2 regions of the Acidovorax sp. GW821-FHT09A11 genome follow, and region 2 is predicted to be linked to the other one. Evidence: predicted binding sites of a transcription regulator. Region 2 holds the regulator's gene; the other holds the start of a gene.

Region 1 (15,515 bases), on a different contig from region 2:
GCTGGCGGCGCTGGCCAGTGCGAAGTCCACCGTGCCGGGCGCCATCTCGATGGAAAAGCTCACCGACTACAAGGACGCGAGCACCTACAACAACTTCTATGAGTTCGGCACCGACAAGGCCGACCCCGCCCGCAATGCTCACACCCTGAAGACCACGCCATGGACCGTGGAAGTCGAAGGGCTGGTGAAGAAGCCTGGCAAGTACGGCATGGAAGACCTGCTCAAGCTCAGTGCCCAGGAAGAGCGCATCTACCGGCTGCGCTGCGTGGAGGGCTGGTCGATGGTGATTCCATGGGTGGGCTATTCGCTGTCCGAACTGATCAAGCGGGTGGAGCCGCAAGGCAGCGCCAAGTATGTGGAGTTCGTGACGCTGGCCGACAAGGCCACCATGCCGTTTGTCGGCTCGCGCGTGCTTGACTGGCCCTATGTGGAGGGCCTGCGCCTGGACGAGGCCATGCACCCGCTGACGCTGCTGGCGTTCGGCATGTACGGCGAAGTGCTGCCCAACCAGAATGGCGCGCCGGTGCGCCTGGTGGTGCCCTGGAAATATGGATTCAAGAGTGCCAAGAGCATCGTCAAGATCCGTTTTGTCGAGAAGGAGCCAGGCACGGCGTGGAACAAGGCGGCCAAGCAGGAGTACGGCTTCTACTCCAACGTGAACCCCGAGGTGGACCACCCCCGATGGAGCCAGGCCACCGAACGGCGCATTGGCGAAGACGGCCTCTTTGCCAAGAAGCGCAAGACGCTGATGTTCAACGGCTACGAAGCCCAGGTGGGGCAGCTGTACGCGGGCATGGACCTCAAGAAGTTCTACTGACCGCCGCGTCCGCCCGGCTTCGCCGTCACGTCCGGTGGCGAAAGCCCGGCCCGGCCCTTGCCCCCATGCGAAAACTGCTGCTCCATCCTGCCGCCAAGCCCGTGGTGTTCGTGCTGTGCCTGCTTCCGCTGGCCTGGCTGGTGTATGCCGCGGCCGCCAACGAACTGGGGGCCAACCCTGCCGAGGCCCTGATCCGCGCCACGGGCGACTGGACGCTGCGCGCGTTGTGCCTGGTGCTGGCGGTGACACCGCTGCGCGTGCTGGCCTCCACGCCCCAGCTCGCGCGCTTTCGGCGCATGCTGGGGCTGTTCGTGTTCTTCTATGGGTTGCTGCACCTGCTGAGCTACGCCTGGTTCGACATGGGCTTTGATGTGGCCGACATCGTGCGCGACATCGTCAAGCGGCCCTTCATCCTGGTGGGGTCCCTGGCGCTGCTGGTGCTCACGCTGCTCGCCGCCACGTCGTTCAACCGCGCCATCAAGGCGCTGGGTGCAAGGCGCTGGCAGGCCCTGCACCGCAGCGTGTACGCGGTGGCGGGGCTGGCCATCCTGCATTTTTTCTGGATGCGCGCGGGCAAGAACGATTTTGGCGAGGTGGCGGTCTACGCGGTGGTGCTCGCGGCCCTGCTCGGCTGGCGGCTGTGGCACCGGCTGCGCAAGCGGCAGGCGGCGCAGGGGGCGGCGGCTCCCCGCCGGACGGCCGCTGGGGCCCGGTAACGCAATGCGGATGGATGCTAGATCGATTGCTATAAAATATATAGCTACCTGCGCTTGCCAGTAAAGCGCCAGGCCCTGTTTTTATTGAAGATCGAGCAAACGGCCCGTGCTACCGCCCCAGCCCGGGCCGCAGCTGCCGGGTCACCGGATCGATGTAGCTGGTGGGCAATTGGTAGGCCCGGTCGTCGAACAGGTCGATGCCGCACATCAGGTTCTCGATCCAGTCCATGAAGTCGCTGATGGCCTGCTTGCCGATGATCGGCGCGCCGTGCTGCGGAACGAGCATGGAAATATCGAGCTGCCGCGCCATGCGCACCCACAGCCGCAGGATCTTGTTGGAGACCATGTAGCGGCGGTGAAACCCCTCCATGCGCGGGATGTGCGCCTTGAGGTCGGTCACCGGCACGCGTGCCTCGGCACCGGACATCATGGACACCCCCAGATCGCCCGTGAACAGGATGCGGCTGACCGGGTCGTAGAAATGGAAATTGCCTTCGGAATGCATGAAATGCGCAGGCAGCAGCACCAGTTCATGGCGGCCCAGCGGCAGGTGGCCGCCGCTGTCGGGCACCCCGATGACCCGGTTCTCCGTCTTGCCGACCTTGGTGAAGTGCGGGGCGAAACGCTCCCACACGCGCGAGATCACCAGGTCTGCCTTGGTGCTGGTCATCCACCGGTCCAGCGAGGCAATGATGTCCGGGTCCGCGTGCGAGGCGATCAGGTACGACAGCTTGTGTGGCGGGAAATGCTTGGTCATTCCCATGAACAGCTCGTTGAAAGCGAGGTTGCCGCCGGGATCGATGATGGCGCCCGTGTCGTCGTCCACGATCAGGAACTGGTTGGCCTGCACGGCCTGGCCGTCTTCCTCGATGAGGTCGGTGAACATCAGACAAGCGTGATTCTTGTCGCGGTAGAGTTCCAGGGCCATGGCCATCCTGCAGTGCGATAAAGCACGGACTGTACGATTGACCCTTCGAGGTGTCCTTGATGGAAATCAAGCACCTCGGCATTGGTGGTGGCAGCCAGGTGGGCCGCAGGCCCCTGCCGGCGATTCGCCGCGGCTTAACGCGGCTGCGACGCGGCAGCCGCCGGTGCCTGGGCGGGCGTGGTCGTGCCGACGCTGGGTGTCAGGGTCTGCGGAAGGGTTGCGCGCTGTGCAGCCGCGGGGCTGCTGGGAAGATACAGGGGGCCTCGCTGGCCGCAGCCGGCGAGGGCCGCCGTACTGGCGGCAAGGACAAGCGTCCTGACTAGAATTTGGGAAGCTATCAACATGCGCAAATTGTAATGACCGACCTTGAATTCCTGGACCACGCCGAAAAACTGCTTCTGGCCGTCGAGCGCAGTTGTGATCGTATCAACGACGCGACCGAGGCCGATGTGGACGCCCAGCGCTCGGGGGGCATGGTGACGCTGACCTTCCCCAACCGCAGCCAGATCGTGATCAATCTCCAAAAGCCGCTCCACGAGGTCTGGATGGCGGCCCGCTCCGGCGGCTACCACTACCGTTTCGATGGCCAGGCATGGCAAGACACCAAGGGCGCGGGAGAGTTCTTTGACTGCCTGAGCCGTGACGCAGCCCGGCAAGCGGGCCTGCCGCTGCAGTTCTCGGCCTAGGGAAACCGCCTCAGCCTGGCTCAAGCTTGCTGCCCCCCCAGGCTGGGCCTCTGATAGTTCCGGCCCTGTCAGTTGCGGAACAGGTCCAGGATGCGGTTTCGCTCCTCCGCCGGGGGCGGTGCGTGCGGGGCCACCGCCGGTGACGCAGAGCGGTCATCAATGCCCACACTGGAGATGCCGCTGTGGCGGGCGTACTCCTCGTAGAACCACTCTCCGCCGACGTTGACGACGCCAGCCGGCACCGTGGGTTCCATGACCGGCACACCCTTGAGCGCGCGTTCCATGAAATTGATCCATACCGGCAGGCTGAGCCCGCCCCCGGTTTCGCGGCTTCCGAGGTTGCGGGGCGTGTCGTAACCAATCCAGGTCACGGCGGCGATGGTAGGCTGGTAGCCGGCGAACCAGGCGTCGACCGAATCATTGGTGGTGCCGGTCTTTCCGTAAAGGTCCGGGCGCTTGAGCGTGGATTGCGCGCGCGCGGCGGTGCCGGACCGTGTCACCTCCTGAAGGAGGCTGTTCATGATGAAGGCGTTGCGGGCGTCGATGGCGCGGGGCTGCTCGCTGGTCACCGGTGGCGTTGTTTCCGAGATCACGCGGCCCTTGTGGTCCGTGACCTTGGCGATCAGCCAGGGGTTCACACGGTATCCGCCATTGGCGAACACGGAATAGGCGGTCGCCATCTGCAGCGGCGTGACCGAACCCGCGCCCAGGGCCATCGTGAGGTAGGCCGGGTGCTTTTCCGCATCGAAGCCAAAACGCGACACCCATTCCTGGGCCGTCTTGGGGCCCACGGCCTGCAGGATCCGGATCGAGATCATGTTCTTGGACTTGGCCAGGCCGGTGCGCATGCTCATGGGCCCGTCGTACTTTCCGTCGTAGTTCTTGGGCTCCCACGGCTGGCCGCCCGTGACGCCGGCGTCAAAGAACAGCGGGGCGTCATTGATGACCGTAGCGGGCGTGAACCCCTTTTCCAGCGCCGCGGAATAAATGAAGGGCTTGAAGCTCGACCCCGGCTGGCGCCAAGCCTGGGCCGCGTGATTGAACTTGTTCTTGTCAAAGTCAAACCCACCCACCAGGGCCCGGATCGCCCCGCTGCGCGGGTCCAGGGCCACGAACGCGCCCTCGACTTCAGGCAGTTGTGTGATCTCCCAGGCGTTCTTGGGGGTCTTCACGACCCGGATCACCGCACCTCGGCGAATCTTGATGTTCGGCGGTGCCTTGTCGCTGAGGCCCGACTGCGCGGGCTTCAGGCCGTCGCCGGTGATCTCGAGGTTGTCGCCATTGGCCCGGGCCGCAATGATCTTGCGGGGAGAGGCTTCCAGAACGACGGCGGAGAGGACATCCCCGTTGTCCGGGTGATTGGCCAATGCGTCGTCAATGGCATCCTCGACCTCCTGGGCTGCAGTGGGCAAGGCCACGAACTTCTCCGGCCCCCGGTACTGCTGTCGCCGCTCGTAGTCCATGATGCCCCGGCGCAGCGACCCATAGGCAGCTTCCTGCTCTGCCGCGTTGAGGGTCGTGTAGACATTCAATCCCCGTGTGTAGGCCTCGTTGCCATACTGAGTGAAGATCAGCTGGCGCGCCATCTCGGCGACGTACTCCGCATGGATCCGGGTGTTGTCCGGTCCTGACCGGATTTTGAGTTCTTCCTTCTTGGCGTCCGTGGCCTGCTGGGCTGTGATGAATCCGTTCTCCTCCATGCGCTCGATGATGTACAGCTGCCTGGAGCGCGCCCGTTTCGGATTGCTGATCGGGTTGTACGCGGAGGGCGCCTTGGGCAGGCCGGCCAGCATGGCCGCCTCTGCCACCGACACGGCTTTCAATGGCTTGCCAAAATACGCCTCCGAGGCCGCCGCAAATCCATAAGCGCGATTGCCGAGATAAATCTGATTCATGTAAATTTCAAGAATCTGATCCTTGCTCAGTAAATGCTCAAGCTTGAATGTCAGTAAGATTTCGTAAATTTTGCGTGTAAATGTTTTCTCTGAAGAGAGGTAAACATTGCGTGCAACCTGCATCGTGATAGTGGATGCCCCCTGGCTTTTCACGCGGCCCAGATTGGCGAGACCAGCGCGAACCACGCCCTTGTAATCAACGCCGCCGTGTTGAAAGAAGCGGGCATCCTCAATGGCCAATACTGCGTCCTTCATGACCTTGGGGATTTCTCCAATGGGGGTGAGATTGCGGCGCTCTTCCCCAAATTCGCCGAGCAAAGCACCTTCCGCTGAATAGACGCGCAGGGGCAGCTTGGGCCGGTAGTCGGCAAGATCGGAAATGTCCGGCAGGTTCGGGTAGGCGACGGCCAGGGCCACGGCGATGGTCAGCGCCAGCCCGAAAGCGGCTGCAGTTGCCAAGCCTGCGATCCAGAGGATTGCACGCAGGAACCAACGAAGCCAGGTGGGACGGTGGGGAGCGGGGGAGGAGTCCGGCTTGTCGGTGGACTTCGATGGAGAGGACGGCATATCGCTCCGGAGGGGTAGGGCCCCCCATTATAAAAATGTCTGCTCCTGAGCACGGAAAATCGCAGCGCCGTGCGATGAGCAGGTCGCCAAAAGGCGCGCCACCCTCCCCAAACGGTCTTGCAAAGCGCCAAAAATTCGTCTGCTTTTGGCAACGCTCCGCAAGTGTTACGCGGGGAAAAATCTTTGCTGGAGAACTATCTTACTGATAGCATTCATGTGAAGTGTTAAGTTTTGTTGCCTCATTTTGGCAAGTTACAGGGGACCAATCTTGAGCTCAATGGGGTCTTTGTTCAGTCGCCAGTCTGCGCCGCTGCTGGGAATCGACATCAGTTCTTCCAGCGTCAAACTGGTCGAGCTGGGGCGTGATAAGGCGGGCAGTCTGGTGCTGGAGCGCTGTGCGATCGAGCCGCTGGAGCGCGGGTGGATCGCCGATGGCAACATCGAGAAGTTCGATGAGGTCGCTGATGCCCTGCGCCGACTGGTCAAGAAAAGCGGCACGCGCACGAAGAACGTCGCCTTGGCGTTGCCGCCGTCGGCTGTCATCACCAAGAAGATCACGCTGCCAGGCGGGATGACAGAACAGGAACTCGAAGTTCAGGTCGAGTCCGAGGCCAATCAATACATTCCCTTCTCCCTCGACGAAGTGAGTCTGGACTTCTGCGTCATCGGGCCCAGCAAGAACGCTCCTGGCGATGTGGACGTCCTTATTGCCGCGTCGCGCCGCGAGAAGGTACAGGACCGGCAAGGTTTGGCGGAGGCAGCCGGGCTCAAGCCGGTGGTGGTGGACATTGAATCCCACGCGTCCCGTCTGGCTGCAGGCCGCCTGATTGAGGCGTTGCCGAAGAAGGGGGTGGATGCCATGGTCGCACTTTTTGAAGTGGGTGCCCTGACCACGAGCATGCAGGTCATTCGCAACGAGGAAGTTCTTTACGACCGCGACCAAGCATTTGGTGGGGCGCAACTTACACAACTGATTGTTCGCCAGTACGGGTTCTCCATCGAAGAGGCTGAAAGCAAGAAGCGAAATGGTGACCTTCCTGAAGATTATCAATCTGCCGTCCTTCGACCTTTTGTAGACAGCATGGCACAAGAAATTGGCCGGGCATTGCAGTTCTTCTTCACGAGTACACCCCACAACCGCGTTGATCACATCATGTTGGCCGGAGGATCTGCTCCATTGCCAGGCCTGACAGAAGCAGTGACCCAGCAGACCGGATTCGCGTGCAGCGCCGTCAATCCATTTGACGGCATGGAAATTGGAAGTTCCGTTCGTTTGAAAAAAATGGTGCGTGAAGCACCGTCGTATCTGACCTCATGCGGTCTGGCCATGCGGAGGTTCCTGCAGTGATATTGATCAACTTACTTCCTCACCGGGAAGCTGCGCGCAAACGTCGAAAAGAGGCCTTTCAGGCCACGATGTTTGCATCGTTTCTCATCGGCTTGGCTATTGCGGGTGCGATTTACTGGTGGTTTCAGATGATGATCACAGCTCAGCAGGAGCGAAATACATTCTTGCAGGGCGAAATTAAAATTCTTGAAGGGCAGATCAAGGAAATCGCGACGATTGAAGATGAGATTGCTGCTCTGCGGGCAAGACAAAAAGCTGTGGAAGATCTTCAATCTGACCGCAATCTGCCCGTTCATTTGCTCAATGAGCTTGTGCGCCAGATACCGGAGGGTGCGTATGTGACCAGCATCAAGCAAACTGAGCAGGTCATTGCCATGCAAGGTGTCGCTCAATCCAATGAGCGTGTTTCTGAAATGCTCCGAAACCTCACGGATAACACTCCTTGGTTGTCGAAGCCGGAATTGGTAGAGATTGTGGCAAGTAACGTTGCGCTTTCCTCCAAGGATCAGCGCCGGGTCTCATCCTTCAATCTGCGCTTCCGGCTGATGCGCACCGGGGAAGCACAAAAAGTAAAAGACGCTGCCAGCGCCGCGATTGGGAAATAAACATGGCAAAAAAATCAAAGGCAAATATTGATTTCGTTGCTTTGCAGGACGGTCTTTCTAGGCAATTTCGAAACCTGGACCCTAAAGATCCTTCGTTGTGGCCGGTAGTCCCTAAGGTATTGCTTTGCTTCTTTATTGCAGCTGCTGTAGCAACTATCTTATGGTTCGTAAAAATCAATGAGTATGAGGTGGAGCTCACTGCTGAAGTGGCGAAGGAGCAAGCTCTTCGTCAGGACTATCAATCTAAATTGATTAAGGCGGTGAGCTTGGAGGCGTTGAAGCGACAGAGAGAGCAGGTACAGCAATACGTGATTCAGCTTGAAAAACAGTTGCCTAGCAAGGCTGAGATGGCGGCGCTCTTGTCCGATATCAATCAGGCGGGGCTCGGTCGGAGCTTGCAGTTCGACCTGTTTCGACCGGGGCAAGTGGTGGCAAGGGAGTATTACGCCGAGTTACCAATCCAGGTGCGTGTCACGGGGAAGTACCATGATATGGGAGCGTTCGCATCAGATATCGCTCATCTTTCTCGAATCGTCACTCTTAATAATATATCAATAGTTCCTGTGATAAAGGATGGTAACGGAGCCCTGACAATGGAGGCGACGGCGCGTACTTTCAGGTATCTTGATCCAGAAGAAATTCAGGCTCAGAAAAAGGCGATAAGGGCTAGTAAAAAATGACGTCTTATAAACTGACTGGGTTGGTTTTCGTCTCTTTATTATTGGGCGGCTGTGGATCATCGGGCGACGAAGAGTTGCGCCAATGGATGTCTGAATTGCGCGCGACAACCAAGCCTCGCATTACTCCGTTGACCGAACCGAAGCAATTCATTCCTCAGGCCTATTCGATGGATTCGGGCGTGGAGCCTTTTAACGCAGTGAAATTGACGCAGGCGCTACGCCGGGAGTCTACGCAATCTACCTCAAACGCCGCTCTCATCGCGCCAGAGATGGCTAGACGAAAAGAGCCGCTCGAGGCTTATCCGTTGGATGTCATGGCCATGGTCGGTAGCCTAGATAAAAAAGGAATGCCCACTGCACTTTTAAAGGTTGACAAGTTACTTTATCAGGTACGAGTTGGGAATTATCTCGGGCAAAATTACGGGAAAATAATAAAAATTACCGAAAATTCAATTCAACTGCGAGAGATCGTGCAGGACGCCACAGGTGACTGGATTGAGCGCGCAGTTTCGCTGGATCTGCAAGAGGGCAAAAAATGAAATACTCGAAAGCTTACATAGTAAAAATCTGCCGAATTGCGATTGGGTTCTCAATCGCTATTCTGGCCCCTCTTGAGGTTCTTGCAGATACTGTTATTCGTTCTGTTACGGGGAGCGTGCAAAACGGTGTGGATGTCATACGTATTGATTTTGCGGAACCTCTTAAAGAAATCCCAACAGGCTTTGCGATTCAAATGCCTCCGCGCATTGCCCTAGATTTTCCTGGTGCATCGAATGCAATCGGAAAAAACAATATCGAAGTCGGTCAGGGGAATGTAAAATCCGTCAATGTGGTTCAAGCTGGCGATCGGTCTCGGGTTGTTCTTAATTTGAAGCAATCGACATCCTATCAAGCTGAAATCCAAGGAAAATCGTTGTTGATTTCTTTGGCAACAGCTCCTTCAACGTATTCCGCATCTCAGCCTGCTCAGGCGCTAGCGTTTTCGGATCCTACAAATAATGATATTCAAACATTAAAAGACGTGGATTTCAGGCGGGGAAGCGATGGTTCTGGACGGGTCATCGTGATGCTTCCATCCAGCCAAGTTGGGGTTGATATACGCCAGCAGGGCAAGGGGCTGGTCGTCGATTTTCTGAAATCTTCTTTGCCGGAAGGTCTGCGCCGTCGATTGGATGTAGGTGATTTTGGTACGCCTGTGCAAGCCATTACGACCGTGCAGCAAGGTGAAAGAGTGCGGATGACGATCGATCCCGTTGGCGATTGGGAGCACAGTGCATATCAAAGTGATAGCCAGTTTGTAATTGAGATTCGCCAAAAGAAAGTGGATCTGAACAAGCTTACTCAAGGCCCTGGGTTCAGTGGAGAGAAGTTGTCTCTTAACTTCCAGAATATTGAAGTTCGCTCGCTTTTGCAAGTGATAGCTGATTTTACAAATTTCAACATTGTAACCTCGGACACCGTCTCGGGCTCGCTAACTCTGCGCCTCAAAGATGTGCCCTGGGATCAAGCACTCCAAATCATCATGGATGCCAAAGGCCTTGGCATGCGTAAATCAGGAACGGTTTTGTGGATTGCCCCCAAAGATGAAATTGATGATCGGACAAAAAAGGACTATGAAGCCGCGCTGGCGATTCAAAAGCTGGAACCGCTAAGGACTCAGGCATTTCAAATGAACTATGCCAAGGCGGTGGACATGGTCACCCAATTGTCTGCGTCAAGTAGCGGTGGGGGATCCGGAGGAACATCAAATAGATTCCTTTCTGAGAGAGGGAGTGCAATTGCCGAACCCAGAACCAATCAACTGTTTGTAACTGATACTGCGAGCAAATTAGAGGAAGTTCGCCAGTTGCTGTTGACGCTGGATGTCGCTGTTCGGCAAGTGATGATTGAGGCAAGAATTGTCGAGGCTTCCGATACTTTTGGGCGGTCGCTGGGCGTTCGCTTGGGTGGGACAGATCTGCGGGCTAATCGTGGCGGGACAGGCGGATACAACCTTGGCGGTGGGAATAGTGTTGCTTTCGGCACTAGCTACAGCAACGCTGTCGCATCCTCTGGCGCGGGCGGGACTGCAAATACCTTGGGCAACTTTGTTAACCTACCTGCGCAGGCGCAAGGTGGATTCGATCCAGCTAGTTTTGCAATATCTATTTTCAATTCCGCTGCCAATCGATTCTTGAATCTTGAAATATCGGCGATGGAAGCTGATGGGAAAGGCAAGATTGTCTCCAGTCCTCGGGTTGTGACTGCAGATCAGACCAAGGCATCGATAGAGCAGGGTACGGAATTTCCTTATCCAGTGACCGCTCCTAATGGCGGAACCGTCATAGCCTTTAAAAAGGCCGTGTTGAAGTTGGAGGTCCTGCCTCAGATAACTCCTGAAGGAAATATCATTCTTGATCTGGATGTTAATAAAGACAGTCCGGGGGAAATTCTTCAGAATGTTCGGGCAATTAATACCAAGCATATTAAAACCCAGGTACTGGTTGAAAATGGCGGAACGGTTGTGATTGGCGGGATTTTTGAGCTTTTTGAAGATGATGCAGAGGCCAAAGTTCCGTTTCTGGGGGACATCCCAGGTGTTGGAAATTTATTTAAAACAAAAACCAAGCAGGCAAATAAGCAGGAAATGCTCATATTTATTACGCCCAAGGTAATTACTGAGCGTACTGCGGTTCGTTGATGCAAATTTATAGGGAAAGAAAATGCAGAAAAGATTCAAAACTCTCATGATCGCAGCAACCATTGCGCTGTCAGCGTGTGGTGGAGGTGGTGGAAGCCCGGGTGAGACTCAGGAGCACTACACTATTACGTTGCGTGCAGATAAGGCGCAATTGCCGATCAATATCGCCGACACGCTGCCCGGTCTTGGTGCTTACCGACCCTACACGACAACTCTTTATGTTGAGGCCCGCAAGGGAAATTTGCCGATACCTGGTGGGGAAGATATTTTCGCATGTAATGTGGCGGGAGGTTTGGATTCCGGTGCCCTGTATTATCTGGATGGTAAATCGGAGCACGAAACAGAAGTTGATGATGGAAACGGTGGAAAAATAAAAGTCCCCAATGCTTATCGAAATATCACGCTAGGATCAAACGCCGGTGGTAATTCTTTTCATTTCCATGCAGGAGACCAGGCCGGAAATGCCCGTATTACATGTACGGTTCAAGACCCCCTTGATAAGCAGCAAAAGTCAGCCAGCGTGGAGATTTCCGTTGGAGGTGCAACGGGCAAGCCTGCCAGCGTCCGTCTGGCAGCCCAAGTCAATGATATTCTGGGAACCAAGTTCAATGCGAATGGTATTCTGAATCAAATGGCCATTCAGGCGTTTGTCATGGATGACGCGAACCAGCCAACTGGCAGCACGTCGGGTTCGAATGTGCAGGTTCGTATTCTCTCCGGAACCGACGCAGCCGTAGGCGCCCGTTTGGTTGCGGGGAGCCAGAGTGGCAGTGTGCTTCAGTTGCCTTCGATTGGCGGGGTTGCACTCTTTTCACTGCTGAGCGGTACGGAAACCGGCACGATCTTCCTGGAGATGACGGCTGATCGTGCTGACAATAATGTGAGCAATGGCATCTCGGATCCGATGGTTGGCATTCTCCCGATTCAAGTGATGGCGGCACGTACAATTGCGCCTACGATTGATAATAAGGATTTAGGGACTATTACTAAGGGTATCCCATTCACGGCATACTTGGAGGCGAAGAACGGTTTGCCTCCCTTCACTTGGTCGGCTAACGGTCTGCCAACAGGGCTGACCGTGGATGCGAGTACGGGGATTCTGAGTGGCACGGTAAGCCAGGATGCGGCAGAGCGTGAGTACCGCGTTACGGTGACTGCCACTGATAAGAATAAGATATCTGCAACTGCCACGATTACATTCAAGGTGGTCGGCGGCCTGCCAGAAGACTTTGCCATCGGCGATTGCAACTCCACGACAGTTTGCTCGCTGGGATCTGCACCTGTCGGGAAAAACTTCACTTATTCGTTCGTCTCGTCGACAACGGGTGTGACTTGGTCCTTTGCGGGCTTGCCAGGGTGGGTGACTGCCGGAACATCGCCCACGGCTGGTGTTTTGAATGGCGTACCCAAGGTGGCTAATTGTGGTAGCCAACGATTCTTGGTCACGGCGACGAAGGGGGCGACCTCGGTGACTCGCACGTTCAATATTGACGTTGTGACCGGACCAATTCCTCCTGGTGGCGCGCCGGAAGATTACATTTGCCCCTGAGTGGTTAGCCCGCCACCCCTGAGAGAGATGGGGGGCGGCAGGTAATTAATCAGGATTTCTACGAATTCATCCCCGGCGTGTCCGGGGATTTTTTTGTCTCGAGTTTGAGCGAGCGGGTGATTCCGGTTCCTGACTAGCTTCTTCTCCAGATTGGTCTTTGTCAGGCGAGGTGGATGTCTTGCTTAACACTGTTGGCGCACGCATACAACCGTCGGGGCGAATCTCTCTCGCTACAGGCGTATGTGGGCACTCTTGCCGGGATTGATTTGTCCCCGGCATCTCCAGCATGCACAATAGCTTTGGCGACGAAGCATCGCGTCGTCGTAAAAATACCGTTTTTTATGTCCCTTACTGCCCAAGAAGTCGCTATTGACTTAGGTGACCGGAGCTATCGCATTGCGATTGGCGGTGGCCTATTGAGTAGTGCCACCACTTATGATGGCCTGCCGCGCGCCGGTGCCGCATTGATTGTGAGCAATACAACGGTCGCCCCGCTCTACATGGCGGCACTGCGGGCCGCGCTGTGGGAGCACTACCCACAGATTCATGAGGTGCAGTTGCCGGATGGCGAAGCACACAAGGACTGGCAGACCCTGCAGAAGATTTTTGATGTGCTGCTGGAGCGCGGCTGCGACCGCAAGACGGTCCTGTTTGCGCTCGGTGGTGGTGTAGTGGGTGATATGACCGGCTTCGCCGCTGCGAGCTACATGCGTGGTGTGCCATTCGTGCAGGTCCCGACCACGTTACTGGCGCAGGTGGATTCGTCCGTGGGGGGCAAAACGGCGATCAACCATCCGCAGGGCAAGAACATGATCGGCGCGTTTTATCAGCCTCAGCTGGTGGTATGCGATCTGGATGTGCTCGACACGCTGCCTCCGCGCGAACTCAGCGCGGGTCTGGCGGAAGTAATCAAGTATGGACCGATCGCGGACATGGCTTTCATGGAATGGCTTGAAGCCCATATCGATGCCCTGCTGGCGCGCGACCGCGCTGCGCTGGTCCACGCCGTGCGTCGCAGTTGTGAGATAAAGGCATGGGTGGTGGGGCAGGACGAACGTGAATCGGGCTTGCGTGCCATTCTGAATTTTGGCCACACCTTTGGACATGCGATCGAAGCCGGAATGGGATATGGCGCTTGGTTGCATGGTGAAGGTGTGGGAGCCGGTATGGTGATGGCAGCTGAGCTGTCGCATCGCCTGGGTCTTGTGGATGCGGCCTTTGTGCAGCGACTCACGGTGCTGATCGCCCGCGCTGGCCTGCCCACCCAAGGACCAGTGCTTGATTCAAACGACAACGCGGGACGCTACCTGGAGCTGATGCGCGTGGACAAGAAATCGGAAGCAGGCGAAATTCGTTTTGTCGTCATCGATGGTCCCGGCCGAGCTGCCCTGCGTTCAGCGCCCGACCGTCTGGTGCGTGACGTGATCGATGCCTGTTGCAAGTGATACAAACGCGATGCAATTGCGATGCCGATTGCTGCTATTTTTTTGTAGCTAGAAATGCTCGATAAAGACGGAGCGCTGGCCCCCAATTGGGGGCGCAACTCGGATCTCCGCCCCTATGCCTGCGACCCCGCAGTGAGCCGTGGGCGGCGCTATCCTGAGGCAGCTGCGCCTACGCGGACGGAGTACCAGAGGGATCGGGATCGAATTGTTCACTCCACAGCGTTTCGGCGGCTGGTCTATAAGACGCAGGTTTTTCTTAACCACGAAGGCGACCTGTTCCGTACTCGCCTGACCCACTCGCTGGAAGTAGCCCAACTCGGGCGTTCCATAGCACGTTCACTGCGCATCAATGAGGATTTGGTAGAGGCCATCTCGTTGGCCCATGACCTGGGCCACACGCCCTTCGGGCATGCTGGCCAGGACGCGCTGCATGGCTGCATGGCCGAGCACGGGGGCTTCGAGCACAACCTGCAGAGCTTGCGCGTGGTGGACAAGCTGGAGGAGCGCTATCCACAGTATGACGGGCTGAATCTCACGTTCGAAACGCGGGAAGGGATTCTCAAGCATTGTTCCCGGCAGCACGCCCGGCAGCTGGAAGACGAAGAGCCCGATGGCGTCGGTGCGAGGTTCTTGCGCCACGAACAGCCGAGCCTGGAGGCACAGCTGTGCAATCTGGCAGACGAGATCGCCTACAACGCGCACGATATCGACGACGGTGTGCGCTCGGGGCTGATCACGCTGGACCAGTTGCAGGATGTGCCATTGTTCGACGAGTACCGGGCTGCTGCCGAGTCGGAGCATCCGGACCTCGCCCAGCTGCCACGCCAGCGGCGCCTGCTGTACGAGGCCATACGGCGCATGCTCAGCGCGCAGGTCTATGACGTGATCGACACCACTAGGACGGCGCTCGCACGGCATGGCCCGGCCAGCGTCGATGGAGTTCGCCAAGCCCCCGCGCTGGTGATGTTCAGTGATGGCATGCGGGAGCGCTCCCAGGTTCTCAAGCGGTTTCTTTTCAAGAATCTGTACCGCCATCCGCGTGTGATGGAGACCACGGGCCGCGCGCAGGAAGTGGTTCGCGACTTGTTCGCGGCTTACACGGTGTCGCCGCAAGAGATGAAGGCGGCTTTCGCGGAGCAGGCCTCGGCAGACCAGGGCCCGTTGAGGGCACGGGCGGTGGCGGATTTCATTGCGGGCATGACCGACCGATTTGCGGCGCGCGAACATGAGCGCCTTACTGGGCGGCGACTTCTCGACTGAGGGCTGCGCGCGGCTGTGCGCATGTGGGGCGTGTCGTTGCAGGCGGAGGCTGTCGCCGGAGGCAATGGCGCCCGGTAAAATCCGCAGGCACTTCATTGCGCTTCGCGCGCCTCCCCATGACTTCATTCCCTTCCACGGCTACGGTGGGCTCCGAGGAGCCTGCCGCATTGTTCATTCGCGACACGGTCCAGTGGCTCGAGCGGGCGGTGATCGGCCTCAACCTGTGCCCCTTTGCAAAGGGCGTTCACGTGAAGGGGCAGATTCACTACGCGGTAGCGCTGACCGGGGATCTGGCGACGATTCTGGAGGTACTGCGCAGTGAACTTGCCGCCCTGGCGG
Region 2 (15,515 bases):
GCAGTTTTCCCGCGCCACCGGCAAGACGCTGGTGATCGACAACCGGGGCGGGGCGGGGGGCACCGTGGGGGCCAGTTTTGCCGCCAAGGCCGCGCCCGACGGGTACACGCTGTTCATGGGCGCGGTGCACCACGCCATCGCCCCGTCGATGTACCCCAAGCTCGACTACGACATCGAGAAGGATTTCATTCCGCTGTACCTGCTGGCCAACGTGCCGCAGGTGGTGGTGGTCAACCCGAAGAACGTGCCGGTGGGCAACTTCCAGCAGTTCATGGACCATGTCAAGCGCAACCCCGCCAAGCTCAACTACGGCTCGGCGGGCGCGGGCACATCGCACCATCTGGCGGGCGAGCTGTTCAAGCAGCAGACCAACACCTTCATCACGCACATCCCCTACCGTGGCGCGGGCCCTGCGCTGCAGGACCTGATCGGCGGGCAGGTGGACATGATGTTCGATGGCCTGGGTTCGTCGGCCGCGCATATCAAGGCGGGGCGCATCAAGGCGCTGATGGTGTCCGGCTCCAAGCGCAACGCGGCCTTCCCGGACGTGCCCTGCGCTTCCGAAGTGGGCCTGCCCGACTACACCGTGACCACCTGGTATGGCCTGTGGGCGCCCAAGGGAACGCCGGCCGATGTCCAGGCGCGCATCGTCGAGGAGATCCGCAAGCTCGGCGCGGCCGACGAGCTCAAGACCATCTGGGCCAGCAATGGCGCCGAATACGGCGGCCTCACGCAGCAGCAGTTCGCCGGCATGGTCAGCAGCGAGGTCAAGCGCTGGGCGGCGGTGGTGAAGGCTTCTGGCGCAAAACTTGATTGACCCCCTGAGGCGCTTCGCGCCATCCCCCTGAGGGGGACGCCACCCGTGGCCTGGCAGAGCCAGTTCCACGGTGGCACTGGCGATGGCGTTGCGCCAGTTGTTGTGGGGCGTGGACTTTGCAAACGTGATGGGCAACGAATATGTCAGGTGAAGTGTTGATGGATGCCGGTGAGCGTGGCGTGGTGCATGTCACCTTGCGCCATGCCGGGCGGCTGAACGCGATGTCGCGGGGCATGTGGCGGCAACTGCGCGAGGTGTTTCAAGACATCCAGCGGCGCAGCGATGTGCGCTGCGTGCTCATCGCCGGCGAGGGCGATGCCTTCTGCGCGGGGGGCGACATTTCGGAGTACCCGGGCTTTCGCTTCGACACCGCGGCCTTGCGCGATTTCCATGAGAACGACGTCTGGGGCGGGCTGAGCGCCATGCTCCTGTGCGACGTCCCCATCGTGGCCCAGATCAGCGGGGCCTGCATGGGTGCCGGGGTGGAGATCGCCAGCTGCTGCGACATCCGCATCGCGGGCGGTACGGCCCGCTTTGGTGCCCCCATCGCCAAGCTCGGCTTCCCCATGGCCCCCCGCGAGGCGCAGCTGGTGGCCGGCGCCGTGGGCGATGTGACGGCCCGGCAGATGCTGCTGGAAGCCGCCACCTTCAGCGCCGCCGACATGCTGGCGCGCGGTTTCCTGAGCCGCGTGGTGGCCGACGACAGGACGGCCACCGAGGCGGTGGGCAGCGCGCAGCGCATTGCCGCGCTGGCACCCCAGGCCGCCCGCATGAACAAACAGACATTTCGGGCATTGAAAGTGCCTGTGGCGCCTGCTGTAAATGCGCAATCAGCTATTAAATATATAGCAAACGATGTGCCTGACCCCTATGCGTACGCGGACAGCGCCGAGCACCGCGAAGGCATCACCGCGTTCCTTGAAAAACGCGCCCCCATGTTTTGATGGGCCTTGCCCATTTCCATTCCTCTTGTGGATCTGACCATTTGCAACCCCGCCCAACTGCCATGAGCCAACACAACCTCTTCAGCGCCCTGCGCGCAGCCTTTCCCTCCGACCTGGGCAGCACCGCCGTGGAAACCACGGCGCCCGACGGCACCCCGCTGCACTACAGCTGGGCCGACCTGGACCATGCCAGCGCGCGCATCGCCAACCTGCTGGCCTCGCTCAAGCTGCCCGAGGGCAGCCGCGTGGCCGTGCAGGTGGAAAAGTCGGTCGAAGCCATGCTGCTGTACCTCGCCACCTTGCGCGCGGGCTACGTGTTCCTGCCGCTCAACACGGCCTACCAGAGCGCCGAGATCGAGTACTTCATCGGCAACGCCGAGCCTGCGGTGGTGGTGTGCAGCCCGGGCAACTTCGGCTGGGTGTCGAAGATCGCCTTCACGCTGGGCACGCAGCACGTCTTTACCCTGGGCGACGACCGCACCGGCAGCCTGCTGGAGCGCGCGGCGCACCATGGCGACAGCCACACGCCCGTGCAGCGCGCGGCCGATGACCTGGCCGCCATCCTGTACACCAGCGGCACCACGGGCCGCAGCAAGGGCGCCATGCTCACGCACGGCAACCTGCTGTCGAACGCGCAGGTGCTCAAGGAGTACTGGGGCTGGACGGCTACCGGAGGGCCTGATGGCCGTGGCGACGTGCTGATCCACGCCCTGCCCATCTTCCACGTGCACGGCCTGTTCGTGGCCATCCACGGCGCGCTGATCAATGGCAGCAAGATGATCTGGTTCAGCAAATTCGACCCCAAGGCCGTGCTCGCCGCCATGCCGCGCGCCACCGTCTTCATGGGCGTGCCCACGCTCTACGTGCGCCTGCTGGGCGAGGCCGGCCTCACCAAGGAGGCGGCGAAGAACATGCGCCTGTTCGTCGCGGGCTCGGCGCCGCTGCTCATCGAGACCTTCAACGAATGGCAGCAGCGCACCGGCCACACCATCCTGGAGCGCTACGGCATGAGCGAGACCATCATGCTCACATCCAACCCCTACGCGGCCGACGCGCGCCATGCCGGCCAGACCGAGCGGCGTGGCGCCACCGTGGGCTTCCCGCTGCCCGGCGTGGGCCTGCGCGTGGTGGACGATGCCAACAAGCCGCTGCCCGTGGGCGAGATCGGCAACATCCAGGTGCAAGGCCCCAACGTGTTCAAGGGCTACTGGCGCATGCCCGAGAAGACGGCCGAGGAGTTCACGCCTGACGGCTGGTTCAAGACCGGCGACGTGGGCAAGGTGGACGAGCGCGGCTACGTGAGCATCGTGGGCCGCAGCAAGGACCTGATCATCAGCGGCGGCTACAACGTCTACCCCGCCGAGATCGAGGGCTACATCAACGACATGCCCGGCGTGGCCGAAAGCGCGCTGGTCGGCGTGCCCCACCCGGACTTCGGCGAAGTGGGCGTGGCCGTGGTCATCGCCAAGCCGGGCGTGAAGCTCGACGGCGAGGCCATCGTGGCGCGGCTCAAGTCGCAGCTGGCCAACTTCAAGATCCCCAAGCGCTGCTTCGTGGCCGACGAGTTGCCGCGCAACACCATGGGCAAGGTGCAGAAGAACCTTCTGCGCGAGCAGCACAAGGCACTGTTTTCCTGACCCCGTGGGCTGGCGGCTGCCGCAGGCGCGGCCTGCTGGCACCTGCCCGCCGCAGTCAGTGCCCGCCGCCGACCAGGGCGCGTCCGGCCGCCCGCAGGGCCTTGGCCGCGCTGTCGCCCAGCAGCAGCGCCCCGCTGCTGAACGCGCCATCCACGAGCAGCGAGAGCTGGGCGGCGGTCACGTCCGGCTTTTTCACACCGAGCCGCCGGCACAGCGCCGAAAGCCGCTTGCGCTGCTCCAGCCTGTGGCGGGCCGAGATGGCGCGGGCAGGGTGCGCGGGGTCCGCGAATTCCGCGGCCACGTTCAGCTGGGGGCATCCCCGGTAGCCCGGGCGGGCCACCCGCTCGCCCACCCACTGGAGCAGGGCGTCGAGCTCCGCCGCGGGATCGGGGCCGTGCGTTGAGACAACGTCGTCCCATTGCTGCCAGAACTCGCGGTCTTCGCGCTCCAGGAAGGCCGCGATCAGGTCATCCTTGGTGCGGTAGTAGCGGTAGAGGCTGGTCTTGGCGATCTTCGCGCGCTCGATGATCAGGTCGATGCCCACCGCGCGAACGCCCTCGTTGTAGAAAAGCTGGGAAGCGGTGTCGAGGATGCGTTGCTGCACATCGCCGGGCGGCATGGCCGCGGGCGTGGCGGAGGAGGCAGCTCGCGAGGACGGGGTGCCGTCACGGGTTCCAGGTGGTCTCATGCGCAGATTTTCCCACATCGCACGGAGATGTGATACAGACCTGTATGTTGCCGGCAGGCCTGCATGCGCCGCGTGCCTTCAGCCCGCTCCGCGGGGGCGGCCACGGCCGTGGCTCCGCCCCTGCCGTTGGGCAGGGCCCGCGTGGCGGGGCCTCTGCCCTGTGCTCAGCGCAGCACCAGCACGGGGATGTGCGAGTGCGTGAGCACATGCTGGGTTTCGCTGCCCAGCAGCAGGCGCTTGAGCCCCTTGCGGCCGTGCGATGCCATGACGATCAGGTCGCACTTGTGTTTCTTGGCGGCGGAGATCACCGCTTCCGCGACGAGATCGGATTTGGCGATGACGGCCTTCACGGCAACGCCCTGGGCGATGCCTTCGGTCTTGACGCCATCGACCATGGCCTGCGCGGCGTCGCCCCACTGTTTCTCGATGCGCTTGACGTCGCTCATGTCGACCGGCATGCCGCCTTCAAAGTAGCTGCGGGGATAGCGTGGCACGACCTTGAGGGCCACCACCGTGGCGCCCGACAGGGCTGCAAGGGACAGGCCGTGCTCCACCGCTTTGTCCGACAGGGCCGAACCGTCCGTGGCAATCAGGATGCGTTTGTACATAAAGGGCTCCTCAAAGTGATGGAACAAGCTTAGGATCAATCATGTTCCGGGGCTTGATCCAGGTCAATGTACCTGCCGGGCCCTCACGATAGGCTTGAACCATGTCAATGTTTGGACCCGGTGCGCCGGCCTCATCCCCGGTGCATCAGACAGATGCCGGGACGGACGCGTGGCCGGCGGCCGCGCCCGCTCCGCAGGCCGTGCTGCTGGACGACCCGCAGGAATGGTCGGCATTCGGCCGCCCGTGTGCTCAGGCGGGTGGTGCTCCCGCGGACCTTGCCGCGTGCGCCTGGGAATCCCAGGTGGTGCTGGAGGGCATGCACTGCGCGGCCTGCGCGCTCACCATCGAAGACGCGCTGCGCGCCGTGCCGGGCGTGCAGCAGGCCGATGTGAGCGCCGCCACGCGGCGCGCGCGCGTGGTCTGGCACCCGGCGCAGGTGCGCCCCTCGCAGTGGATGCAAGCAGTGCACAAGGCCGGCTACCGCGCCATGCCCGCCATGGACGCCTTTGCACGCGAGCAGCGCCTGCGCGAGAGCCGCCGCGCGCTGTGGCGCTGGCTGGTGGCGGGTTTTTGCATGATGCAGGTCATGATGTACGCGTGGCCGGCCTATGTGGCACAGCCGGGCGACCTCACGCAGGAGATGGAGCAGCTGCTGCGCTGGGCTTCCTGGGTCATTACCTTGCCGATGGTGGTCTTTGCGTGCGGACCCTTCTTCTCCAGCGCGCTGCGCGATATCCGGTTGCGCCGCGTGAGCATGGACCTGCCCGTGGCGCTGGGCATGGCCATCACTTTCGCGGTGAGCACGGCCGGGACCTTCGACCCCACGGGCATCTTCGGGAAAGAGGTGTACTACGACTCGCTGACCATGTTCGTCTTTTTCCTGCTCACGGGGCGCTGGCTCGAACTGCGCCTGCGCGACCGCACTGCCGGCGCGCTGGAAGCCGTGATGAACCGCCTGCCCGACAGCGTGGAGCTGCGCTCGGCGGATGGCAGTTTCGTGCGCGTGGCCACACGCCGCTTGGCCGTGGGGGACACGATCCGCGTGCTGCCGGGCGAGGCCTTTCCGGCCGATGGGCGCATCACCCGGGGCAGCACCCAGGCCGACGAATCCCTTCTGACGGGAGAGTCCACCCCGGTGGCGCGGCCCGTGGGCAGCGTGGTCACGGCCGGCAGCTACAACCTGCAGGCGCCGGTGGAGGTGCAGGTGGAGGGCACGGGCGGGCAGACGCGCTTCGCGCAGATCGTGGCCTTGATGGAAAGCGCTTCGCTGCAGAAACCCCGGCTGGCACAGCTGGCCGACCGCATCGCGCGGCCGTTCCTGGTGGCGGTGCTCGCGGCCGCGGCCCTGGCGGCCGCGTATTGGTGGCCCTCCGATCCTGGCCATGCGCTGATGGTGGCGGTGGCGGTCCTCATCGTGACCTGCCCCTGTGCACTGTCCCTGGCCACACCGGTCGCCATGCTCACGGCGGCGGGCACGCTGGCGCGCCATGGCGTGCTGGTGCGCAACCTGCAGGGCCTGGAGGCCTTGGCCCGTGTGGATACCGTGGTGTTTGACAAGACCGGCACGCTCACGCGGGACGGCATGGCATTGCAAGCCGTGCATGCCATCGAAGGATGGACGGCACGGGGCGCGCTGGCGCTGGCGTCCGCCTTGGCGCGCCAATCGATGCATCCCGCATCGCGCGCCGTGGTGGCCGCCGCTGGCGCGCAGGACGACGGGCGCTGGATCGTGAGCGGCCTGCAGGAGGAAGCCGGGCTCGGCCTGGTGGCCGTGGCGCGGGATGGCCTGGGCGCGGAGCCTGCCCGCACGTTCCGGCTGGGCTCCGCCCGCCATGCGGGCGTGGCGCCGCAGGACGGCGCCGCACTGCAGGTGGTGCTGTCGGAACAGCGCCCCGACGGGCGGGTGCTGGAACTGGCGCGCTTCGACCTGGTGGAGGCTCTGCGCGCCGAGGCCCCGGCCGTGGTGACGACGTTGGCGGATGCCGGCCTGGCGGTGCAGTTGCTGTCCGGTGACCGGGCCGTGTCGGTGCGGCGCGTGGCTGCGCAGGCGGGCATAGCGCAGGCGGCGGGGGAGTGCACGCCCCAGGGCAAGCTGGCCGCGTTGCAGGCGCTGCAGGCCGGCGGCCACCACGTGGCCATGGTGGGCGATGGCATGAACGATGGCCCGGTGCTGGCAGGCGCCCATGTGTCCTTCGCGTTTGGCCGCGCCGTGCCGCTGGCGCAGGCGCAGGCCGATTTTGTCGTGCTGGGCGACAGCCTGGCGCTGGTGCCGCAAACGGTGCTGCTGGCGCGGCGCACCCTGCGTGTGGTGCGCCAGAACCTGTGGTGGGCCGCGGGCTACAACGCCCTGTGTGTTCCATTGGCCGTGGCGGGTTTCATGCCCGCCTGGCTCGCCGGGCTGGGAATGGCGCTGAGTTCGCTGCTGGTGGTCCTCAATGCCGCGCGCCTTGCACGAGATCTTCCGCCGTTGTCTTCCTCGGGCGCAGCGCCGCTGCCGCCAGAGGGTGCTCCGGCCATTGAAATCACCAAGACAACGCTGAAGGCCGCCTGATGGACATTCTGTACCTGCTGATTCCGCTGTCCGTGGTGCTGGTCTTGATGGTTCTTGCAGGACTGTGGTGGGCGGTTCATCACGGCCAGTTCGAGAGCGTCGAGCAAGAAGGTGAACGGATTCTCCGAGACGATTGACTTGTGTCAATGCCCTGAAAAGCTGGCTGCAACAAACTCTTACTGCAATACAAAGAGGTGCCCGATGGATTCTCCAAAAACAAATGCTGCGCACTACAACGACACGGTGGTGCGGCAGTTTTCTATCATGGCCGTGGTATGGGGGGTGGTTGGCATGCTGGTGGGCGTCATCATCGCCGCCCAGCTGGCCTGGCCTGAACTCAACTTTGGCATACCCTGGCTCAGCTACGGGCGCTTGCGCCCCCTGCACACCAACGCGGTGATTTTTGCGTTTGGCGGCTGCGCGCTGTTCGCCACAAGCTACTACGTGGTGCAGCGCACCAGCCAGGTCCGGTTGTTCGCCGGGCCGCTGGCGGCGTTCACGTTCTGGGGCTGGCAGCTGGTCATCGTGGCCGCCGCCATCAGCCTGCCGCTGGGCTACACCTCCGGCAAGGAGTACGCCGAGCTTGAATGGCCCATCGACATCCTGATCACGCTGGTCTGGGTGTCCTACGCCATCGTGTTCTTCGGCACCATCGGTGTGCGCAAGGTCAAGCACATCTATGTGGCCAACTGGTTCTTCGGTGCGTTCATCCTGGCCGTGGCATTGCTGCATGTGGTCAACAGCGCAGCGATTCCCGCCGGCTTCATGAAGAGCTACTCGGCCTATGCGGGCGTGCAGGATGCGATGGTGCAGTGGTGGTATGGCCACAATGCCGTGGGCTTCTTCCTCACGGCGGGCTTCCTCGGGATGATGTACTACTTCATCCCCAAGCAGGCAGGCCGTCCGGTGTACAGCTACCGCCTGTCCATCGTCCACTTCTGGGCGCTGATCTTCACCTACATGTGGGCCGGTCCCCACCACCTGCACTACACCGCGCTGCCCGACTGGACGCAATCGGTGGGCATGGTGTTCTCGCTGATCCTGCTGGCCCCCAGCTGGGGCGGGATGATCAACGGCGTGATGACGCTGTCCGGCGCCTGGCACAAGCTGCGCGACGACCCGATCCTGCGTTTCCTGATCGTGTCGCTGTCGTTCTACGGCATGTCCACGTTCGAGGGCCCGATGATGTCCATCAAGACCGTCAATGCCCTGAGCCACTACACCGACTGGACCGTGGGCCACGTGCACTCCGGCGCCCTGGGCTGGGTGGGCCTGATCTCGATGGGGTCGCTGTACTACCTGGTTCCCCGCCTGTTCGGCCGCGAGAAGATGCACTCCATCAAGGCGATCGAGCTGCACTTCTGGATGGCCACCATCGGCATCGTCCTGTACATCGCCGCCATGTGGATCGCCGGCGTGATGCAGGGCCTGATGTGGCGCGCCATCAATCCCGATGGCACGCTCACCTACACCTTCGTCGAGAGCGTGAAGGCCACGTACCCCTTCTATGTGATCCGTGTGGCTGGCGGCCTGCTGTATCTGGGGGGCATGGTGGTCATGGCCTGGAACGTGTGGGTGACAGCGATCTCGGGCCGTTCGGTCAAGGTTGCCATTCCCGCCGTGAATGCTGCGCACGCCTGAGCCGAAGGAGATAACCCATGTCCAACAACAATCCATCTTCTTCGACCGGCTTCTCCCACGAGAAAGTCGAGACCAACAACTTCCTGATGATCGTGCTGATCCTGCTCGTGATCGCCATTGGCGGCCTGGTGGAGATCGTGCCGCTGTTCTTCCAGAAGTCCACGACCGAGGCGGTCAAGGGTGTGGAGCCCTACAACGCCATGCAACTGGTGGGCCGCGACATCTATATCCGCGAGGGCTGCTACAACTGCCATTCGCAGATGATCCGCCCCTTCCGCGCCGAGACGCTGCGCTACGGCCACTACTCGGTAGCGGGCGAGTTCGTGTACGACCATCCCTTCCAGTGGGGCAGCAAGCGCACCGGACCCGACCTGCACCGCGTGGGCGGCAAGTACAGCGATGAGTGGCACCGCATCCACCTGAACAACCCGCGCGACGTGGTGCCTGAGTCGAACATGCCCGCCTATCCCTGGCTGGAAAAGAACGCGGTGGACCCCGCGAGCGTTGCGCCGCGCATGAAGGCGCTGCGCACCGTCGGCGTGCCCTACACGGACGAGCAGATCGCGGCATCCGCGGCCGACGTCAAGGGCAAGACCGAGATGGAGGCGCTGGTCGCCTACCTGCAAGTCATGGGCCGTGCGCTCAAGTAAAGGAGGTTCGCAATGGACATCACCACCATGCGCATCGTCGCCACGCTGGCCTCGATGGCCTGCTTCGTCGGCATCTGGGTCTGGGCCTACCGGGGCCGCAACAAGGCCCGGTTTGACGAGGCCGCTCGGCTGCCCTTTGAACAAGATTGACCCCCACCAGAACGAGAACACCCCATGAGTGACTTCACCAGCAATTTCTGGTCGGTCTTTGTGACCACGCTGACCCTGGTCGGCATCATCGCCTGCGGCATCCTGCTATGGATGGCAGGCCGCAAGAAGGTGATGGCCACGGCCGACAACACCACGGGCCACGTCTGGGACGAGGACCTGGTCGAAATGAACAACCCCCTGCCGCGTTGGTGGGTCTGGCTGTTCGTCATCACCATCGTCTTCGGCTTCGGCTACCTGGCCGCCTACCCAGGCCTTGGCAGTTTCACCGGCAAGCTGAACTGGACGCAGAAGGGCGAATACGAAGCCGAGATGGCCAAGGCCAAGGCTGAACTGGAGCCGCTGTATGCCCGTTTCGCCTCGATGAAGCCGGAAGACGTGGCCAGGGACCCGCAGGCCCAGGCCATTGGCGAGCGCCTGTTCATGAACAACTGCGCTCAGTGCCATGGTTCCGACGCGCGCGGCAGCAAGGGTTTCCCCAATCTGGCGGACGGTGACTGGCTCCATGGCGGGGCGCCCGAGAAGATCCGTGAAACGATCGAGAAGGGCCGTGTGGGCAACATGCCTCCCATGGCGGCCGCAGTGGGCACGCCCGAAGACGTGCGCAACCTGTCGCACTATGTGCTGAGCCTGTCGGGCAGCCCGCACGATTCGCTGCGTGCTTCGCTGGGCAAGTCCAAGTTCACGGCATGCGCGGCCTGCCATGGCATGGACGGCAAGGGCAACCAGGCGCTGGGTGCCCCCAATCTGACCGACGACGTCTGGCTGCATGGCTGGGGCGAGGCGGCCATTACCGCCATGGTCAACAACGGCAAGGTCAACCAGATGCCGGCCCAGGCCGACAAGTTGACGGAAGCGCAGATCGGCGTGCTGTCTGCGTACGTATGGGGCCTGTCCAACGGCAAGCAGGCTGCCGCGGTGCGCTGATCCGGGCCGGGTGGTGCGCCCCCTGGCGCTGCCCCCGGTTTTTTGCCCCATTGCTGAAGACACACCAAGCCAATAGGTCGACACCACCATGAAGCCACCCAGCGGGCCAGCCCGCAAGGTCATTCCGATTGCACCGGTTGCATCCGATGCCTCGTCCGAGGGCGAGATCGTCTCCTTGTACGAAGCGCAGAAGAAGATTTACCCGCGCTCCATCAGTGGCCTGTTCGCACGCTGGCGCTGGGGCATGGTGTTTCTCACGCAACTGGTCTTTTACGGCCTTCCCTGGTTCGAGTGGGGGCAGCGCCAGATGGTGCTGTTCGACCTGGGGGCACGGCGGTTCTATATTTTCGGGCTGGTGCTCTATCCGCAGGACTTCATCTATCTCACGGGCCTGCTCATCATCTCGGCGCTGTCGCTTTTCCTGTTCACGGCCGTGGCGGGGCGGCTGTGGTGCGGTTTCGCCTGTCCCCAGACGGTCTACACCGAAATGTTCATGTGGATCGAGCACAAGATCGAAGGCGATCGCAGTGCCCGGCTGCGGCTGGACAACGGGCCCTGGACCTTCGAGAAGATCCGCAAGAAGTTTCTCAAACAGGTGGTATGGATCACCGTGGCGCTGTGGACGGGGTTCACGTTCGTGGGCTATTTCGTGCCCATCCGCGAGCTCGGCGCGGAACTGCTGGCGCTGCAGGGCAACTGGCAGATATTCTGGGTGCTGTTCTACGGCTTTGCCACGTATGGCAATGCGGGCTACATGCGCGAGCAGGTGTGCAAGTACATGTGCCCCTACGCGCGCTTTCAGAGCGCGATGTTCGACCGGGACACCCTGATCGTGAGCTATGACGTGGAACGCGGCGAGCCGCGCGGCCCGCGCAACAAGACGATCGACCACAAGGCCAAGGGCCTGGGTGACTGCATTGACTGCACCCTGTGCGTGCAGGTGTGTCCCGTGGGCATCGATATCCGCAAGGGCCTGCAGTACGAGTGCATTGGCTGCGGACTGTGCGTGGATGCGTGCAACACGGTGATGGACAAGATGCACTACCCCCGGGGGCTGATCCGCTTTTCCACGCAGAACGGCGTGGCGCAGCGCTGGAGCCAGTCGCAGATCCTGCGGCGCGTCCTGCGGCCTCGCGTGCTGATCTACACCGCCGTGCTGGTGGCACTGTGCGTGGGCATGATGGCCAGCCTGGTCACCCGCACGCCGCTCAAGGTGGATGTGGTGCGCGACCGCGCGGCCCTGTCGCGCATCGTGGCGGGCGGCAAGCTGGAGAATATCTACCGCCTGCAGATCATGAACGCCACCGAAGGCCCCCAGCGCTACCGCATCGGCGCCCGCGGCCTGGACGGGCTGGAGGTGGCCTCTGAAGCCGAGGTGGACATTGGCCCCGCGGAGTCCCGGTGGGTGGCCGTGCGCCTGCAGATACCGTATGGCTCCGCGCCCCCGGGCTCCCATGCCGTGCAGTTCGATGTGCAGGCGGTGGGCGCTGCGGCCCATGTGACCGAGAAGTCCGTATTCCTGGTGCCCCGATGAGGCGACGTGCACCCCGGTGCACGGCCCCGGGGACGTTGTATGACCGAGAAGATTTTTGAGGAGCAAGCACCCATGCCATCCAATCCAGCCATCGGCTCCGCCCCCGCCACCGCTGCGCCCTGGTGGAAATTCGGCCACGTCTGGCTGATCATCGCCGGCCCTGCCATCGTCATCGTGGCGGGCTTTGTCACGCTGTGGCTGGCGATTTCGCGGCCAGACCCCGTGGTCGCCGAGGACTACTACCGCCAGGGCATCGAAATCAACAAGACGCTGGAGGCTCCGGAGAAGAGCCTGGCCCCGGCCATGAAGGGCCGCAACCACGCGGCGACACCGGTTCAGGACCAGCCACGCTGAAACCCCTGGCCGAGCAGCGGGTCTGCGCGGCCTTACCAGGAGACAACCCCGATGTGGACGCAACGCCTGATGTGGATTGCATGGCCCGCCTTTCTGATGGCGGGCGCGATGGAGATGCTGGTTTTTGCGATGGTGGACCCGCAGGACCTGCATTGGTTCGGGCAGCCGCTGGCCCTGTCGCGCCAGGGCGTCTACACGCTCGCGTTCTTTGCGTTCTGGGCCATCACCATGGCCTCCAGCGCGTTGACCACGCTGCTGGCAATGTCGCCCTTTGAACTCAACCGCTGCCCCGTGCCCGAAGGCGAGCGCCCTGATGATTGCCGAAAGACATCATCCTGCCCTTGAACAGCGCACCGGCCGGGCTCCGGTGGCAAGGCGTTGCCGGGACGGGCGGACCTGGCTCGCCTTGCTCAGTGGCAGGCGGACTGGTTGTTCACGATGCGCTTGAGCGCGTCGGTCTCGAGGATGCGGACATGGCGCTGCTTGACTTCGACAATGCCTTCTTCCACAAACTTGGAGAAGGTGCGGCTCACGGTCTCGAGCTTGAGGCCCAGGTAGCTGCCGATCTCCTCGCGCGTCATGCGCAGCACCAGCTCGGACTGCGAGAATCCGCGGGCGTGCAGGCGCTGCACCAGATTGAGCAGGAACGCTGCCAGGCGCTCCTCGGCACGCATGCTGCCCAGCAGCAGCATCACGCCGTGTTCGCGCACGATCTCGCGGCTCATGATCTTGTGCACGTGGTGCTGCAGCGCGGTGACCTCGCGGGACAGTTCCTCGATGCGGTCAAACGGCATGACGCAGACCTCGGCGTCTTCCAGGGCCACCGCATCGCAGGTGTGGTGGTCATTCACGATGCCGTCCAGGCCGATGATCTCGCCCGCCATCTGGAACCCCGTGACCTGGTCGCGCCCGTCCTCGGTGGCCACGCAGGTCTTGAAAAAGCCGGTGCGGATGGCATAAAGCGAGGTGAACGACTCACCATTGCGAAACAGCGTGCCGCCGCGCTTCACCTTGCGGCGAACTGCAACGACCTCGTCGATGCGGTGCAGTTGCTCTTCGCTCAGGCCCACCGGCATGCACAGCTCGCGCAGGTTGCAATTGGAACAGGCGACTTTGATGGTGAGCGGGTTCATAGGCACAGGGCGGAGTTAGGTTTCGAGCATACCGCCCGATGGCCGAAGAGGGAGTCTCTTGGAGGGCGGGCAGGCGACTGACATGCATCAAATTGTCGCTGTTCCGGCCACTCCATCACTTGATTCATGTCAAGGACATGGGGGGCAGCTTACGGCACAGTCAAGGTGTACGCAAGGATTCGCCCCATGACCGCTGTTTCGCCTGACCTGCTGCGCCGTTTTGACGTACCAGGCCCCCGCTATACCTCCTATCCGACGGCCGACCGGTTTGTGGAAGCCTTCGGCCAGGAGGACTACGCCCTCGCCCTCGAGCAGCGCCGCATGGGCACCCTGACCAAGGCGCTGCCCTTGTCCCTGTATGTGCACATCCCCTTTTGCGAGTCGCTGTGCTACTACTGCGCCTGCAACAAGATCATCACCAAGCACCACGACCGGGCTGAAGTCTATCTGCGCTATCTCAGCCGCGAGATCGATCTGCACACGGCGCACTGCGGCACGGGCCAGGTGGTGAGCCAGCTGCACCTGGGCGGCGGCACCCCCACCTTCCTGTCGGACGATGGCTTGCGGGAACTCATGGCGATGCTCCAGCGCAGCTTCACCCTGGCGCCGGGCGGGGAGTACTCTATCGAGGTGGACCCCCGTACCGTCAATGCCGACCGGCTTGCCGTGCTCGCGGAGCTTGGATTCAACCGGCTGAGTTTTGGCGTGCAGGATTTTGACCCCGAGGTCCAGAAGGCGGTGCACCGCATCCAGCCCGCCGAACAGGTGTTTTCGCTGGTGGAATCCGCGCGCTCGCTCGGCTTCGAATCGATCAATGTGGACCTGATCTACGGGTTGCCGCGCCAGACGCCGGAGTCGTTCGACCGCACGCTGGCGCAGGTGGTTCAGTTGCGGCCTGATCGCATTGCGCTGTATGCCTATGCCCACCTGCCGGAGCGGTTCAAGCCCCAGCGCCGCATCCTCTCCGCCGAACTGCCCGCAGCCTCCGGCAAGGTGTCGATGCTCTCCCGTTCGCTCGACGCGTTCATGGGCGCCGGCTATGTGTATGTGGGGATGGACCACTTCGCGCTGCCGGAGGACTCGCTGGCCGTCGCCAAGCGGCAGGGCCGCCTGCACCGTAACTTCCAGGGCTACAGCACCCAGCCCGACTGCGACCTGATCGGCCTGGGCGTGTCGGCCATTGGCAGGGTCGGCGCCACCTACAGCCAGAACGCCAAGACCCTGGATGAGTACTACGACCTGCTGAACCAGGGGCGTCTGCCTGTGGTGCGTGGCCTGGCCCTGACGCGGGACGACCTCGTGCGCCGCGCCGTCATCATGTCCTTGATGTGCCAGGGAGAACTGCTGTTCGAGCCCATGGAACAGGCCTGGCTCCTCGATTTTCGGCACTATTTCTCCGCCGAACTGGCGCAACTCGACACCATGGCCGAGCAGGGGCTGGTCAAGGTGAGGCCCGACGGTGTCGAGGTCACGGCCATGGGCTGGTTCTTCGTGCGCGGCATCGCCATGGTTTTCGACCGATATCTGCAGGCAGACCGCAACCGAGCGCGTTTTTCACGCATCATCTGAATCCCATGCTTGCAACGGTTGCCTCGACTGCCTTGTTGATGGGGCTCGTTGGCGGGTCCCATTGCCTGGCCATGTGCTCGGCACCTTGTGGCGCCGTGGTGGGGCAGGGGAGCGCGGGCTGCGCATCCGCCCCGGGCGCCGGGGCGCCGGCGGAGGGGGCTCCCCCGAAGGTGCAGGCGGTGCGGTGGGCACCGCGCGGTGGCGTGGCCCGGCGGGCCGTGGCCTTTCATGCGGGCCGCCTGACGGGATATGCGCTGGCGGGCGGGCTGGCCGCCCTGGCCATGGACAGCCTG

The links. The regulator FNR, encoded in region 2, switches genes on or off when oxygen is low (the NO sensors DNR and NnrR bind a similar motif). The targets are predictions, from matches to a motif close to TTGATNNNNATCAA.
Region 1: AC07PV_RS13085 (oxygen-binding di-iron domain-containing protein) is a predicted target of FNR. The motif match lies at 2,518-2,531, and genes of this name have one in related genera.

The regions. Positions count from the first base shown of each region.
Region 1 is NZ_JBWKPS010000004.1:439,449-454,963, forward strand. Features, by position in the region: gene msrP (protein-methionine-sulfoxide reductase catalytic subunit MsrP) at 1-817, shown strand, start outside; gene msrQ (protein-methionine-sulfoxide reductase heme-binding subunit MsrQ) at 883-1,533, shown strand; gene AC07PV_RS13085 (oxygen-binding di-iron domain-containing protein) at 1,643-2,461, opposite strand; gene lptM (LPS translocon maturation chaperone LptM) at 2,596-2,805, opposite strand; gene cyaY (iron donor protein CyaY) at 2,818-3,147, shown strand; gene AC07PV_RS13100 (penicillin-binding protein 1A) at 3,216-5,609, opposite strand; gene AC07PV_RS13105 (pilus assembly protein PilM) at 5,878-6,957, shown strand; gene AC07PV_RS13110 (PilN domain-containing protein) at 6,954-7,562, shown strand; gene AC07PV_RS13115 (type IV pilus inner membrane component PilO) at 7,565-8,242, shown strand; gene AC07PV_RS13120 (pilus assembly protein PilP) at 8,239-8,781, shown strand; gene AC07PV_RS13125 (type IV pilus secretin PilQ) at 8,778-10,922, shown strand; gene AC07PV_RS13130 (Ig domain-containing protein) at 10,945-12,471, shown strand; gene aroB (3-dehydroquinate synthase) at 12,813-13,916, shown strand; gene AC07PV_RS13140 (deoxyguanosinetriphosphate triphosphohydrolase) at 13,971-15,176, shown strand; gene AC07PV_RS13145 (DUF1415 domain-containing protein) at 15,293-15,515, shown strand, end outside.
Region 2 is NZ_JBWKPS010000002.1:383,333-398,847, reverse strand. Features, by position in the region: gene AC07PV_RS05890 (Bug family tripartite tricarboxylate transporter substrate binding protein) at 1-817, shown strand, start outside; gene AC07PV_RS05885 (enoyl-CoA hydratase/isomerase family protein) at 958-1,761, shown strand; gene AC07PV_RS05880 (malonate--CoA ligase) at 1,824-3,398, shown strand; gene AC07PV_RS05875 (TetR/AcrR family transcriptional regulator) at 3,454-4,086, opposite strand; gene AC07PV_RS05870 (universal stress protein) at 4,251-4,694, opposite strand; gene AC07PV_RS05865 (heavy metal translocating P-type ATPase) at 4,802-7,246, shown strand; gene ccoS (cbb3-type cytochrome oxidase assembly protein CcoS) at 7,246-7,383, shown strand; gene ccoN (cytochrome-c oxidase, cbb3-type subunit I) at 7,448-8,887, shown strand; gene ccoO (cytochrome-c oxidase, cbb3-type subunit II) at 8,905-9,537, shown strand; gene AC07PV_RS05845 (cbb3-type cytochrome oxidase subunit 3) at 9,550-9,687, shown strand; gene ccoP (cytochrome-c oxidase, cbb3-type subunit III) at 9,712-10,632, shown strand; gene ccoG (cytochrome c oxidase accessory protein CcoG) at 10,721-12,166, shown strand; gene AC07PV_RS05830 (FixH family protein) at 12,239-12,520, shown strand; gene AC07PV_RS05825 (hypothetical protein) at 12,572-12,865, shown strand; gene fnr (fumarate/nitrate reduction transcriptional regulator Fnr) at 12,931-13,653, opposite strand; gene hemN (oxygen-independent coproporphyrinogen III oxidase) at 13,840-15,222, shown strand; gene AC07PV_RS05810 (sulfite exporter TauE/SafE family protein) at 15,228-15,515, shown strand, end outside.